3 regions of the Streptomyces coelicoflavus genome follow, and region 1 is predicted to be linked to each of the others. Evidence: riboswitches for the same ligand, from Rfam matches in the RefSeq annotation. Region 1 holds a riboswitch; each other region holds the start of a gene.
The links. Region 1 has a riboswitch for cyclic di-AMP ahead of OHA99_RS03870 (LysM peptidoglycan-binding domain-containing M23 family metallopeptidase). Riboswitches for the same ligand answer to the same signal wherever they lie in the genome.
Positions count from the first base shown of each region.

Region 2: linked by a shared signal. The riboswitch ahead of OHA99_RS19850 (M23 family metallopeptidase) and the one ahead of OHA99_RS03870 (LysM peptidoglycan-binding domain-containing M23 family metallopeptidase) in region 1 are both predicted to bind cyclic di-AMP.
Region 3: linked by a shared signal. The riboswitch ahead of OHA99_RS15295 (transglycosylase SLT domain-containing protein) and the one ahead of OHA99_RS03870 (LysM peptidoglycan-binding domain-containing M23 family metallopeptidase) in region 1 are both predicted to bind cyclic di-AMP.

Region 1 covers NZ_CP108218.1:836,198-840,466, reverse strand. Annotated here, with positions in the region: gene OHA99_RS03885 (helix-turn-helix domain-containing protein) at 1-380, shown strand, start outside; gene OHA99_RS03880 (DUF6126 family protein) at 377-496, shown strand; gene OHA99_RS03875 (tyrosine-protein phosphatase) at 526-1,323, opposite strand; cyclic di-AMP (ydaO/yuaA leader) riboswitch at 1,748-1,905, shown strand; gene OHA99_RS03870 (LysM peptidoglycan-binding domain-containing M23 family metallopeptidase) at 1,910-2,857, shown strand; gene OHA99_RS03865 (SGNH/GDSL hydrolase family protein) at 3,119-3,904, shown strand; gene OHA99_RS03860 (carboxymuconolactone decarboxylase family protein) at 4,147-4,269, opposite strand, start outside.
Region 2 covers NZ_CP108218.1:4,465,123-4,469,391, reverse strand. Annotated here, with positions in the region: gene OHA99_RS19860 (PrsW family intramembrane metalloprotease) at 1-415, shown strand, start outside; gene OHA99_RS19855 (aldo/keto reductase) at 438-1,382, opposite strand; gene OHA99_RS19850 (M23 family metallopeptidase) at 1,520-2,569, opposite strand; cyclic di-AMP (ydaO/yuaA leader) riboswitch at 2,581-2,737, opposite strand; gene OHA99_RS19845 (PP2C family protein-serine/threonine phosphatase) at 2,962-4,173, opposite strand.
Region 3 covers NZ_CP108218.1:3,462,884-3,467,152, forward strand. Annotated here, with positions in the region: gene OHA99_RS15285 (LolA family protein) at 1-304, opposite strand, end outside; gene OHA99_RS15290 (polyprenyl synthetase family protein) at 644-1,654, opposite strand; cyclic di-AMP (ydaO/yuaA leader) riboswitch at 2,379-2,547, shown strand; gene OHA99_RS15295 (transglycosylase SLT domain-containing protein) at 2,552-3,052, shown strand; gene OHA99_RS15300 (HAD family hydrolase) at 3,157-3,966, opposite strand; gene fahA (fumarylacetoacetase) at 4,258-4,269, shown strand, end outside.

The DNA.
Region 1 (4,269 bases):
CCGCCGACCGGGACGCCGTCGTGCGCGGCGCCGACATGGAACCCACCGCCGCGGGCGGCTGGACGTACTGGCAGGCGGGCGCGCCGGGCCGCGGCATGCAGGCCCTGCGCGTCCAGGTGCCGTACGGCTCCCAGGGCGACGTGGTGCGGGTGCACCCCGGCGAGGAGTGGCTGCACGTCCTCAGGGGCCGGTTGCGACTGCGTCTCGGGGACACCGAGCACCGGCTCACCGCGGGGGACAGTGCCCACTTCGACTCGATGACCCCGCACCGGATCGCGGCCCAGGACCCCGACGGGGTCGAGCTGCTCTTCGTCCACACCCTGCTGCAGAGCCCGACGGCCGCGCTGTGCCTCGGCCCGACCCCTGGAGAGACGCCATGAGTGCCATCGAGGACAAGTTCCCGCGCGCCCTGTGGGTGCGGCTGGTCATCTACATCGCCCTGGGGCACGTCTTCGGCGGCTTCCTCTACCTGCTGTTCGAGGTGGGCGCCAAGTAGCGCCGTCCGGCCGTCCGCGAGCGGGTGGCTCAGTCCAGCATCCGCTCGCGCAGCCGCTCCCGGGTCTGCGGAGTGAGCCGGAGACCCTTCTCCAGGTAGGCGTCGACGCCGCCCCACGTCTCCTCGACGGTCTCGAAGGCCGCCGCCAGGTACTCGGCGCGCGCGTCGAACAGGGGGCTGAGCAGCTCCATGACCTCGGGTGAGTACGCCGAGGCCGCGGAGCCGCTGCGGTGCACCTTGTAGCGGCGGTGCGCGGCGTTCGACTTCAGGTAGTCCTCGACGAGGGCCTCGCGCTCGACGCCCAGGGCGAGCAGGGTGACGGCGATCGACAGGCCCGCGCGGTCCTTCCCGGCCGCGCAGTGCATCAGCGCGGGGACGCTGTCCTCGGCGAGCGCGTGCAGGATCCGGGAGTGCTCCGCCGTGCGCTCCGTCATGATGAGGCGGTAGGAGTTGATCATCCGGTCGGCGCCCTTGCCGTCCGCCAGGATGCCCCGCAGCTGGTCGAGGTCTCCGTCACGGACCATCTTCCAGAACTCGGCGCCGTCGGCCGGGTCGCTCAGCGGCAGGTTCACATTGCGCACGCCCGGCAGCTCGACGTCCGGGCCGTCGAGCTTCTGGTCGGCCGCGTTGCGGAAGTCGAAGATCGTGTGCAGGCCCAGCGAGGTCAGGAACGCGGCGTCCTCGCCGGTGGCGTGCGCGAGGTGGCCGCTGCGGAACAGCACCCCCTGCCGCACCCGCCGGCCGTCCACGGTCGGCAGTCCGCCCACGTCCCGGAAGTTGCGCACACCGGTCAGCTCGGGTTCGGTCGACGGGACCTGCTGCGTCACGGGGGCTCCTCCCACTCCGCCCCGCCGTCGCTGCTCGCCGGCGGGCACCACTCGACGATACGGCATGACCGGCCGGCGAAAGCCGCTTCAAGAGGGCCATTGTGGGCCGGTAAAGGCATTCTGTCCGAATTGGCGCTTTGGTAATAACTGGCCCTGAAATGGCGGAGGGTGGATAAGGGGCGCGTGAGCAGCGTCATATCCGTGACCGAGCGTTGTCCGTCATGTTCACGTAATGCGGCTGGTTCTCAAGGGTATTCAGGGAAAGCAGTGGGTCGGAAATCGACGCAGGGTCACCGGTTTTTTCATAAAGGATCAATCGAAACGCCTGTCGCCGGAACCTCGCGCTTGTCCCTGTGCGTCCTGGTCCCTTACGTTCACCACCGATCCGGACGGACGCCTAATCCTGCCGCCGACCGGAGCCCGCACTCATCCACCACCCGTACACGGCAGGAGCGGGGGACCCACAGGTAAAACTGCCTGTTCCGGTTCCCGGAACGGCTTGGGGTAAAGCCGCGTTTCGGCGCGGCCGGGCATCTCCAGCCCGCACCCGACAGCTCACCTCGCAGGCGCCGGAGAGGAATTCGCCATGCCCGCGAAGGGTAAGCACCGCCGTACCAGGGCCATGCGCCTGACCCGCACCATCGCCGTCGCCGGAACCGGTGGCGCCGCGCTCGCGCTCCCGCTGCTGGGTGCCGCCTCCGCCAACGCCGCCCCCGCGCACTCCGTTTCCGAGCAGGCCGTGCAGTCCATTCCGACGTCGGCCAAGAAGTCCGCCGCGAGCAGCTCCGACAAGAACGCGGACTCCCGGACGTACACCGTGAAGAGCGGTGACTACCTTTCGAAGATCGCCGACGAGCAGCACGTCGACGGCGGCTGGAAGAAGCTCTACGCGGACAACCGCGAGGCCGTCGGTTCCGACCCGTCGCTGATCCACCCCGGTCTCGAGCTCGCGATCGGCGGCCAGGCCGCCAAGTCGTCGGCGCCGTCCGCCGCGCAGTCGCAGAAGCCGGCCGAGAAGCCCGCCGCCGACAAGTCGACGGACGCCGAGAAGGCCTCCTCGGACGACTCCGGCTCCTCGGAGTCCTCGGAGGCCACGGACACCGGCGCCCAGTCCGCGGGCACCACCAGCGGTTACACCTCCCCCGTCGCGGGCGGCACCGTCGGTACCCCGTACCACCAGTCGGGCAGCATGTGGTCCAGCGGCTACCACACCGGCACCGACTTCGTCGTCCCGACCGGCACCTCGCTGAAGGCCGTCGGCGCGGGCACCGTCGTCTCGGCGGGCTGGGGCGGCGCGTACGGCAACCAGGTCGTCATCCAGCTCGCCGACGGCCACTACGCCCAGTACGCCCACCTCTCCTCGCTCTCCGTCTCCGCCGGTCAGTCGGTGACGGCGGGTCAGCAGGTCGGCCTCTCGGGTGCCACCGGCAACGTGACCGGCCCGCACCTGCACTTCGAGATCCGCACCACGCCGGACTACGGCTCGGACATCGACCCGATCGCGTTCCTGCGCTCGCACGGCGTCTCCGTCTGACGTCCGGCTCCGCGCAGCCACCGTGCCCCGAAGGCCGGACCCCGATCCCCGGGTCCGGCCTTCGGCGTACCCGGGCCTCGGTGTACCCGGTCTTCGGTGTACGACGCCTTCGGAGTACCGCGCCGTATTCCGGAATTGACGAACACTTTAGGCGTGGCCTTTCTCACCGACCGTCAACCCCTTCCTACGGTCGCGTAGGTCACATTCCAAGGTGAATCATGGGCCGACGTGGCAGACGATTCGAAGAGTGACAGCAGAGCAGTGATCGGGTCGTACGTGGCGGTGGGGGACAGCTTCACCGAGGGCGTCGGCGACCGCGGCCCGGACGGGGATTTCGTCGGCTGGGCCGACCGACTGGCCGTACTGCTCGCGGACCGGCGCCCCGAGGGCGACTTCACGTACACGAACCTCGCCGTGCGCGGCAGGCTCCTCGACCAGATCGTGGCGGAACAGGTCCCGCGGGCCGTCGCCCTCGCACCGGACCTGGTCTCGTTCGCGGCGGGCGGCAACGACATCATCCGGCCCGGCACCGACCCCGACGAGGTCGCCGAGCGGTTCGAGCTGGCGGTGGCCGCGCTGACCGCCGCGGCCGGCACCGTCCTGGTGACCACCGGCTTCGACACCCGTGGGGTGCCCGTCCTCAAGCATCTGCGCGGCAAGATCGCCACGTACAACGGGCACGTCCGGGCCGTCGCCGACCGGTACGGCTGCCCGGTGCTCGATCTGTGGTCGCTGCGGAGCGTCCAGGACCGCAGGGCGTGGGACGCCGACCGGCTGCACCTGTCGCCGGAGGGCCACACGCGTGTGGCCCTCCGCGCCGGACAGGCCCTGCGCCTGCCGGTCCCGGCAGACCCGGACCAGCCCTGGCCGCCCCTTCCGGCCCGCGGCACGCTGGACGTGCGGCGCGACGACGTGCACTGGGCGCGCGAGTACCTGGTCCCGTGGATCGGACGCCGACTGCGCGGCGAGTCGTCGGGCGACCACGTCACGGCCAAGGGAACGCTGTCGCCGGACGACATCAAGACGCGGATCGCCGCGGTGGCCTGAGGGCCGGAGGAGGGGAGCGGGCGGCCGGTGCCCGCGCGGCGTCCCCTAGGGCGTGTATCAGAAGTGGATCTTGTGCCACCGCGTAGTCGGTGCCCCCTCCTCGTCATATGACGCTGCTCAGGCATCGGCCTCGGTCTCTCGACGGTCCCGGTCGCGGCCGCGACGGCCGTGCGGTCGGAGGCAAGGACCGGTTATGTACTGCCGTTATCCAGCGGACGCGGCGGACGTCGGCGCTTCAGTTCTCAGTTCTCCTGAGGCGAGTCCGCTTCGTCGTGTTCGGAGAAGACCTCGCGTGCGACGGCGTAGCTTTCGAACGCGCGAGCCACACCCGCGTAGACGGCCATCTGGATGAAGGCTTCGACGAT
Region 2 (4,269 bases), 3.6 Mb from region 1:
CGCCGGGAAGGAGGGTGCTCGGGCGGTGGCACGGTACGAGGCGTGTGCGACCTCGGTGGCGTTCCTGCGGCAGCGCGGGCGCCGGGGCAGGGCGGGCGCCGACTTCACCGTACGGGAGCGCCAACTCCTCGACGCCCTGTGGAGCCTGCGAGGCGTGGCCCGTCCGGCGCTGGACCACGCCGCCCGGGCCACCGCACCCCCGGCGCCCGCGCCGCGGCCGGTGCCCCCGTGGGCGTACGGGTACGGCTACGGGGCGCAGGGTGCGTACGGGTACGCGACGGCGCACCCCCCGTACCGGCCGTACGGCCCGCACCCGCCGCACCACCCGCAGGCGCCGCACGCCCCGTACCCGCAGTACGCGCCGCCCTCTCCGCAGCACGCGCCGTACACGCCGCCCGGCCCCTACCGGCCGTAGGCCCGCGTCGTCCGGCCGCCCCTCAGGCGGACGCCCGTGTGAGCCGCTCGGCCTCGTCCTCCGTCAGGTTCAGCTCGGCCACGCCCAGCAGTGCCGGCAGTTGCTCCACCGTGCGCGCGGAGGCGATCGGGGCCGCCACCGTCGGCCGGCCGGCCAGCCAGGCGAGGGCGACCGTGGCGACGGGAGCGTCGTGGGCCTCGGCGATCTCGTCCAGGGCGGCGAGCACCCGGCGCCCGCGCTCGCTCTCCAGGTGCTTGGCGGCACCGCCGGCCCGCGGGCTGTCCACGGCCGTGCCGGGGCGGTACTTGCCGGTGAGGAAGCCGGCCGCGAGGGCGTAGTACGGGACGGCGGCGAGACCGGTCCGCTCGGCGAGGTCGCCGAGTCCGCCCTCGTAGGTGTCGCGGGAGACCAGGTTGTAGTGCGGCTGGAGGGCGACGTACCGGGCCAGGCCCTCGCGGTCGGAGAACTCCAGGGACGCCGCGAGCCGCTCGGCGGAGATGTTGGAGGCGGCGATGTGCCGCACCTTGCCGGCCCTCACCAGCTCGTCGAGGGCGCCGATGATCTCCTCGACCGGCACCTCGGGCTTGTCGAAGTGGGTGTAGTAGAGGTCGATGTGGTCGGTGCCCAGGCGGCGCAGCGAGGCGTCGGCGGCGGCCCTGATGTTCGCGGCGGACAGGCCGGGGTACTCGGGGTGCTGGCTGACCTTGGTGGCGAGGACGACGTCGTCACGGTTGCCGCGGGCCGCGAGCCACTTGCCGAGGACGGTCTCGGACTCGCCGCCGCTGTTGCCGTCGACCCAGGCGGAGTAGGAATCGGCGGTGTCGACGAAGTTGCCGCCCGCCGCCGTGTAGGCGTCGAGGACGGCGAAGGACGTGTCCTGGTCGGCGGTCCAGCCGAAGACGTTGCCGCCGAGGGCGAGGGGGAAGACCTCGAGGTCGGAGGAGCCGAGCTTGCGCAGAGAAGTCATGTAGAGGATCAACGACCGCGGCGGAGCAGAGCATTCCGGCACCCGCGCAAAAACGCCGCAAACCGGCAGCCCTGACGTCGGGGGGTTGCCGTCAGGACCGCCGGGGCTCGGCGGGGCGGGTCAAGGGGCGAGGTGCCTCAGGGGGTGAGGCCCTTGCTCTGGAGCCAGGCCATCGGGTCGATGCCCGAGCCGTCGCCGGTGTGGACCTCGAGGTGCAGGTGGGCGCCGGTGACGTTGCCGGTGGCGCCGACGCGGCCGATGACGTCCCCGGTGGTGACCTTCTGGCCGACGCTGACGTTGATGGACGACTGGTGCGCGTACCAGAGTTCGGTGCCGTCGTCGAGGGTGAGCACGGTCTTGTAGCCGTACGAACCGTCCCAGCCGGCCGACGTGATCGTGCCGCTGTGCACCGCCTTGAGCAGGGTGCCCGTGGGGGCGGCGAAGTCGAGGCCGGTGTGGTGGCCGGAGGCCCACAGGGAGCCGGCCTGGTTGAAGGTCGAGGAGATCGTGTACGAGGAGGTCGGCAGCGTGAACTGCTTGGCCAGCTTCGCGAGCCGCTCGGCCTCGGCCTTCTTCGCGGCCTCCTCCTCCGCCTTCTTCTTGGCGGCGGCGGCCTTGGCCTCGGCCTCCTTCGCGGCCTTGGCGGCGGCTTCCTGGGCCTTCTTCTCGGCCGCGGCCTGCGCCTCGGCGGCGGCCTTGGTCTCGACCTGGGCCTGCTGCTGCTCGGCCTGCGCCATGATCCGGGCCCGCAGCGACTCACCGGCGCCGGCACCGGTGGAGTCCGCGCCCTGCGCGGTGTCCGCGGCGACGGCCTGGGTGATGCCGCTGAGCGGGGTGGCGGAACCCTCGGGCTCCGGCTCCTCGTCGCCGCCGGGCATGAGCGAGCCCACGTTCGGCAGGTCCGGCATGGAGATGGACACCGGCGGCTTGCCGGTCTGCGCGCTGGCCATGCCGCCCGCGCCGACGGCGGCTATGACGCCTACGCCGAGGACGGTGGAGCTGCGGGCGAGTCCGCCGCGCTGCTTGGCGACGCGGTGCCGGCCGCGCACGGGACGGATGGACTCCGCGGTGGGGTTCCACTCCTCCCAGGGGCCCTCTTCGGCGCGGGGGGCGTCGTAGCCGAAGGTGTCGGTGCCGTGCCCGGTGGGCACGTACGGGGCCTCGGGGGCAGGCCGGTTGGACGCCACGTGGGCGTACTCCTTTCCTTCCTTTCGCCTACCGGGTTAGCTGACGGGTTCGGAGCAGGAAGGTCTCCTACGGGTGTCTGCCGACCGTGTTTCCACGGTGCCAGACGCCCGATTCACCCCAATGTGGTGGTTCCCCGGTTCCCTTGCGGGATTCGGCGCGTGCGCACGGAGCCGCCTTCTGTGACGGCTGGGACGACCGCGCTGCGTTATCGAACGTTAATAGACGCGAGGCCCGGAATCCAAGCCGTTCCGCTTGATCATTAACGAAAACGGCCGGGACGCACCCCTCACGACCGGTGAAAACCGGACGAGTTGACCCGCCCTCAGTATTCCCCTTCACGCCACTTTCTTCTGACGGTGTATCAGTTGTTATGCGGAGGGGGGTCGGGCCGTCACGTCTCGTGACAATGATCATGGTCACCGCGCCGGGGCCGCCGTACGGCGAGCAGCGCCATGTCGTCCGCCATGCCGCCCCCGGAGTGCCGGCGCACGTCCTCGGCGAGGGTGTCGAGCAGCGTCACCGGATGCCGGAAGACATGGCCGGCCAGCCGCGTCTGCGGATCGTAGAACTCGCCCCTGGCGTCCCGGGCTTCGGTCAGCCCGTCGGTGTAGAGCAGCAGTGTGGCCCCACCGGGGAAGTCGGCCTCCTCCGCCCGGTCGGGCCACACGCCCAGGTCTCCCATGCCGAGCGGCAGCGCCGACTCGCGGGCGGGCAGCGTGTCCAGGGTCCCGTCGGAATACAGCAGCAGGGGTGGCGGATGGCCGCGGTTGACGATGCGTACGGTCCCGTCGCCGTGCGGGAGTTCGGCGAGGAGAGCGGTGGTGAAGCCCTCGAAGGCGTCCAGCCCGTCGCGCCGGGTGCCCTCGCGCGCCAGCGCCCGCTCCAGGCGCTGCGCCACCGCCTCCAGCGTCGCCTCCTGCTCGGCGGCCTCCCGGAAGGCGCCGATCACCACGGCGACGGCGGCGACCGCGCCCATGCCCTTGCCGCGCACGTCGCCGACGATGAGCCGGACGCCGCGGGCGCTGTCCTGCACGGCGTACAGGTCACCGCCGATGAAGGCGTCGGCCTGCGCGGCCTCGTAGCAGACGGCGATCTCGAAACCCCCGATGCGCTCGGCGGGTTCGGGCAGCACGGCGCGCTGGGCGGCCTCGGCGATCTCGCGGACGGAGACGAGACGCTCGCTGCTGCGCCGGACCATGCCGTTCACGAGGACGGCGAGCACGGCGACCGTCGCGATGGTGATCAGCTCGGTGAGGGAGTCGACGTAGTGGATGACGCCCTTGCCGATCTGCAGCCCGATGACCGACACGACCACGGCAACGCCGGTGAGCGCGGTGCCGCGCCGCGAGTAGAGCGGGGCGGCGACCAGGGGCGCGGCCGTGTAGAGGGGGCCGGCGGTGAAGTACCTCGGCGTGAAGATGTCGTACAGGATGGCGACGGCGATCAGCAGCACGGGGAGCGCGTGCACGAAGGCGCGTCCGTAGCCGGTCCGGCGGCGCGGCGGCGGGCCGGAGGGCGGCTCCTCGCCTCCGAGGCCCGGGTCGGGCACGGGATCACCGGGGAGCCGGCCGCCGGCCCTGGCGGCCACTCCCTCGTCGTCCACGTCACCAGGCCGCACCACTCGTCTCCCGCCACCCCGCACGTCCGCGCGCCGCTTGCCGTCCTGGACTCCAGGTTTCCGGGGACGGGGGCGGGTGGC
Region 3 (4,269 bases), 2.6 Mb from region 1:
CTCCGGACATCAGGCCGCTCTCCAGGCCGCCGAGGTCCGGCAGGCCCAGGTCGGTGTTGATGCGCACCGTGCCGGACAGCTGCTGCACGTCCGACTGGGCGATCTTCTCGATGAGCTGCTCCGCGGTGACCTTCGGCAGGTCGGGGTCCCCGGAGTCGGCGAGCGCGGGCACGAGCCCGATCGTCGCGGCCGCCACTCCCACCACCGCGACCGGGACGACGTACCGCGCGGCTTTGCGCCGTCCGGCGCGCGGCTCCTCGCCCTCCCCGGCGGTCCTGTTGTCGTCGGAATCGATCGGTGCCATGTGTGCCCTACCTCCGTCGTCGGCGGCGGCTGTCTCGCGACCTCGCACTTGTTCACCCGTCAGCCGCCATTCTCACCCGAATCGGTGAGGATTGGTGTTTTTCCGTGGTGTCCATCTGACCAAATCGGGGGAGCACAAGCGTCAGACCGCGGGCTCAACTCCGCGTACTCCTGCGGGATGACACGGAGGGGCGGCGGCTCCGCCTGCCCGTAGGGGTCGGGTACGGCGCCCGGCGGACGGCACCCGACGGACGGCACGCCGCAGACGGCACGCGTTCCGACGGCACGCGGCAGACGCGCACGCCGCGCGGGGGCGGTGGTCGGCGGGGCGGCGGGGTGGTCACCCGGCCCGGTGGACCACCGCGTCGCACAGCTCCACCAGCGCGGCCTTCGCGTCGCACTCCCGCAGCGGGGCCAGCGCGGCGCGGGCCTCCTTGGCGTACCGGACGGTGTCCCGGCGGGCCTGCTCCAGCGCGGGGTGGGCGCGCAGCAGGCGCAGCGCCTCGGCATGCCGGGCGTCGTCGCTCAGGTCGGAGTCGAGCAGCTCGCACAGGGCGAGGTCCTCGGCGAGCCCCAGCCGGGCCGCCCGCTCGCGCAGCCGCAGTACGGGAAGGGTGGGGATGCCCTCGCGCAGGTCCGTGCCGGGCGTCTTGCCGGACTCGTCGGAGTCGGAGGCGATGTCCAGGACGTCGTCCGCGAGCTGGAAGGCGACGCCGAGCCGCTCTCCGTACTGGGTCAGCACGTCCACCACCGTCTCGTCGGCGCCGGACATCATCGCGCCGAACCGGCAGGAGACCGCCACCAGCGAGCCCGTCTTGCCGCCCAGCACGTCGAGGTAGTGGTCGACCGGGTCGCGGCCGTCCTGCGGCCCCGCCGTCTCCAGGATCTGACCGGTGACCAGCCGCTCGAACGCGAGGGCCTGCACGCGGACCGCCTCGGGCCCGAGGTCGGCGAGGATCTGCGAGGCGCGGGCGAAGAGGAAGTCACCGGTGAGGACCGCGACCGAGTTGCCCCAGCGGGTGTTCGCACTGGACACCCCGCGCCGCACGGCGGCCTCGTCCATCACGTCGTCGTGGTAGAGCGTGGCGAGGTGGGTCAGCTCCACGACCACGGCCGAGGGCACGATCCCGGGCGCGTAGGGGTCGCCGAACTGGGCCGAGAGCATCACCAGCAGCGGCCGGAACCGTTTCCCGCCGGCCCGCACCAGGTGCTGGGCGGCCTCCGTGATGAACGGCACCTCGCTTTTGGTTGCCTCAAGCAACCCTTCCTCGACAGCAACCAATCCGGCCTGGACATCGGCTTCCAGAGCCTGGTCCCGCACGCTCAGCCCGAACGGCCCGACGACGGTCACGAGGGGTCTCCTGTCTGCTGGTGTCTACTGGCGATTACCTGGTTTGTCGATAGGTCGCTGCCACCACTCAAGTCAGCGTATCCGGTCACGTTTCGATCACCGCTAGCGCCCACGGTTACAGGCCGGTCGGTATCGGATCATGAACGGTATGTTTTTGATCAGGTGATATGAGCAGATTTTGATAGATATCGCCAGAGGGAGCGGGGTCGAACCCGGGGCGGCGGCCAGGCCGGAAACCGCCGTCCAAGATCCCATCACTCCCCCCAACGGCCCGCACTCCGAGAACGTCACCCAATCGACATCCACACCCGCGCTCACATCCGCACCCACGCCCGCAGCGCCGCGCCCACGCCCCTCCGCTCCCTCCGCCCTCCGCGCCACCCTCCACTCCCGCTTCCCCCTCCTCTTCGCCCGACACCCGAAGCCGTCCCCGCTCGTGGCCGGTTGGCGAATGATTGAGGTTAATGCCCGTTTTGCCGTGCTTGTTGAGGCCAGTGAGTTGGCTCACTCCGATCCGCCCCCAGGCAACCTCGCCACAACCTGTGCCCTCCCTTTGCCCCGCAAGCCAGTTGGGGCTTGGCAGCAGCAAAGGATCAAGAGCCTCAAACAGCTCAGACCAAGGTCAACAGGCACGTTAGGTGATTCCTGCACTTGTTCCGGACATGTGCTCTCGCATACGTTCCCGGCCTGTCGGGTGGACGCCGAATCCTGCCACCGCCCGTCGCACAGTCATCCACCCAACAAACTCGCAGGCAGGAGCGGGGGACCCAGGTAAGTCGCCGCACCGGTCACCACCGGAGCGGCTCGGGGTGAAGCCGTACCCGTCAGGGCACGGCCGGGCACCTCCCCGCCCGAACCCGACAGCTCACCTCGCAGGCGTCAGGAGAGGGACACCGCATGTCTGCCAACGGTCAGAACCGTCACGCCCGTACCGGCCGCCTCGCCCGCAAGCTCGCCGTGGCCGGCACCGGTGCCGCGGTGCTCGCGCTGCCGCTCATCGGCGCCGCCACCGCGTCCGCGGCCACCCCGGCCGCCGCCACGACCACGACCACGACCGCCGCCACGGCGACGTCGTACCCGGACAACCTCGACGGCTGGATCCGCGAGTCGCTCGACATCATGGCGCAGCACGGCATCCCCGGGACCTACGACGGCATTTACCGCAACATCATGCGGGAGTCGTCCGGCAACCCGCTCGCCATCAACAACTGGGACATCAACGCCATCAACGGCACCCCGTCCAAGGGCCTGCTCCAGGTGATCGACCCGACCTTCCAGGCGTACCACGTGCCCGGCACCTCCTGGGACCCGTACGACCCGGTCGCCAACATCACCGCCGCCTGCAACTACGCGGCCGACCGCTACGGCTCGATGGACAACGTCTTCAGCGCGTACTGAGCCGCTGCGGCGCGTACCAAGCCGTACCGCCGCGTTGGTGCCGCGGGAGCGCCGCGCCAGTACTGCGGGAGTACCGCGGGAATAACGCGCCAGTACCGCGGTGACTAAGAAGTACCGAAGATCCTCTCGAGGACGACGGCCACGCCGTCGTCCTCGTTCGTCGTGGTGACCTCGTCGGCCACCGCCTTGAGTTCGGGGTGGGCGCCGGCCATGGCGACGCCGTGGGCCGCCCACTGGAACATGGGGATGTCGTTGGGCATGTCCCCGAAGGCGATCGTCCGCTCCCGCCGAAGGCCCAGGTGTTCGGCGGCCAGCGCCAGGCCGGTCGCCTTGGTGATGCCGCACGGCTGGAGCTCCACCGTCCCCGGCCCCGACATGGTGACCGTCGCGAGGGAACCGACCACCGCACGCGCCGTCGCCGCCAACTCGTCGTCGGTCAGGTCGGGGTGGCGCAGCAGCACCTTGCTGATCGGCGTGGCCCACAGCTCCTCGCGCCGCTCCACACGCACCGCGGGCAGGGTGGGGTGGGGCATCAGGTAGCCCGGCTCGATGAGCGTCAGCCCGTCGACCCCGTCCTGGTCGACGGCGGCGTGCACCTGCCCCACCTCGGCCTCGATCTTGCCGAGGGCGGTCTCGGCCAGCTCCCGGTCCAGGGTGACCGACCACAGCATCCGGTGCGCGCCGGCGTCGTACACCTGCGCGCCCTGGCCGCACACCGCGAGCCCCCGGCAGCCGAGGCGGTCGAGCAGGGAACGCACCCGGGGGGCCGGCCGCCCCGTCACCACCAGGTGCCGCGCACCCGCCCCGGCGACGCGCGCCAGCGCGGCCAGCGACCGTTCGGAGACGGTGTCGTCGCCGCGGAGCAGCGTGCCGTCCAGGTCGGTGGCGACGAGTGAATATGCGGTGCGGTCCATGATCAGAGAATACGGACACCGCACCCGTCCGACTCACCCGCGACCGCTTCCGAACGAGGACGTAGTGAGTGCGCTCGAACCCGTACGCGGATGCACGCGGACGCCCGATCATGCCCACATCCTCGTCGCACTTCCTTTTGTTCCCCTTCCCGCTGCCGCCGTGCCCTCGACCGGCCCGAGGCGGGGCAGTGGCTGCCCAAGACCGGTGGGTCACCCGTAACGTGTGGCCCGACCACGTGTCATACGGCGCGCACGGCGCACATGGCGAGCACGAAAGCGAGGCAGCACCCGATGCCCCCCTTC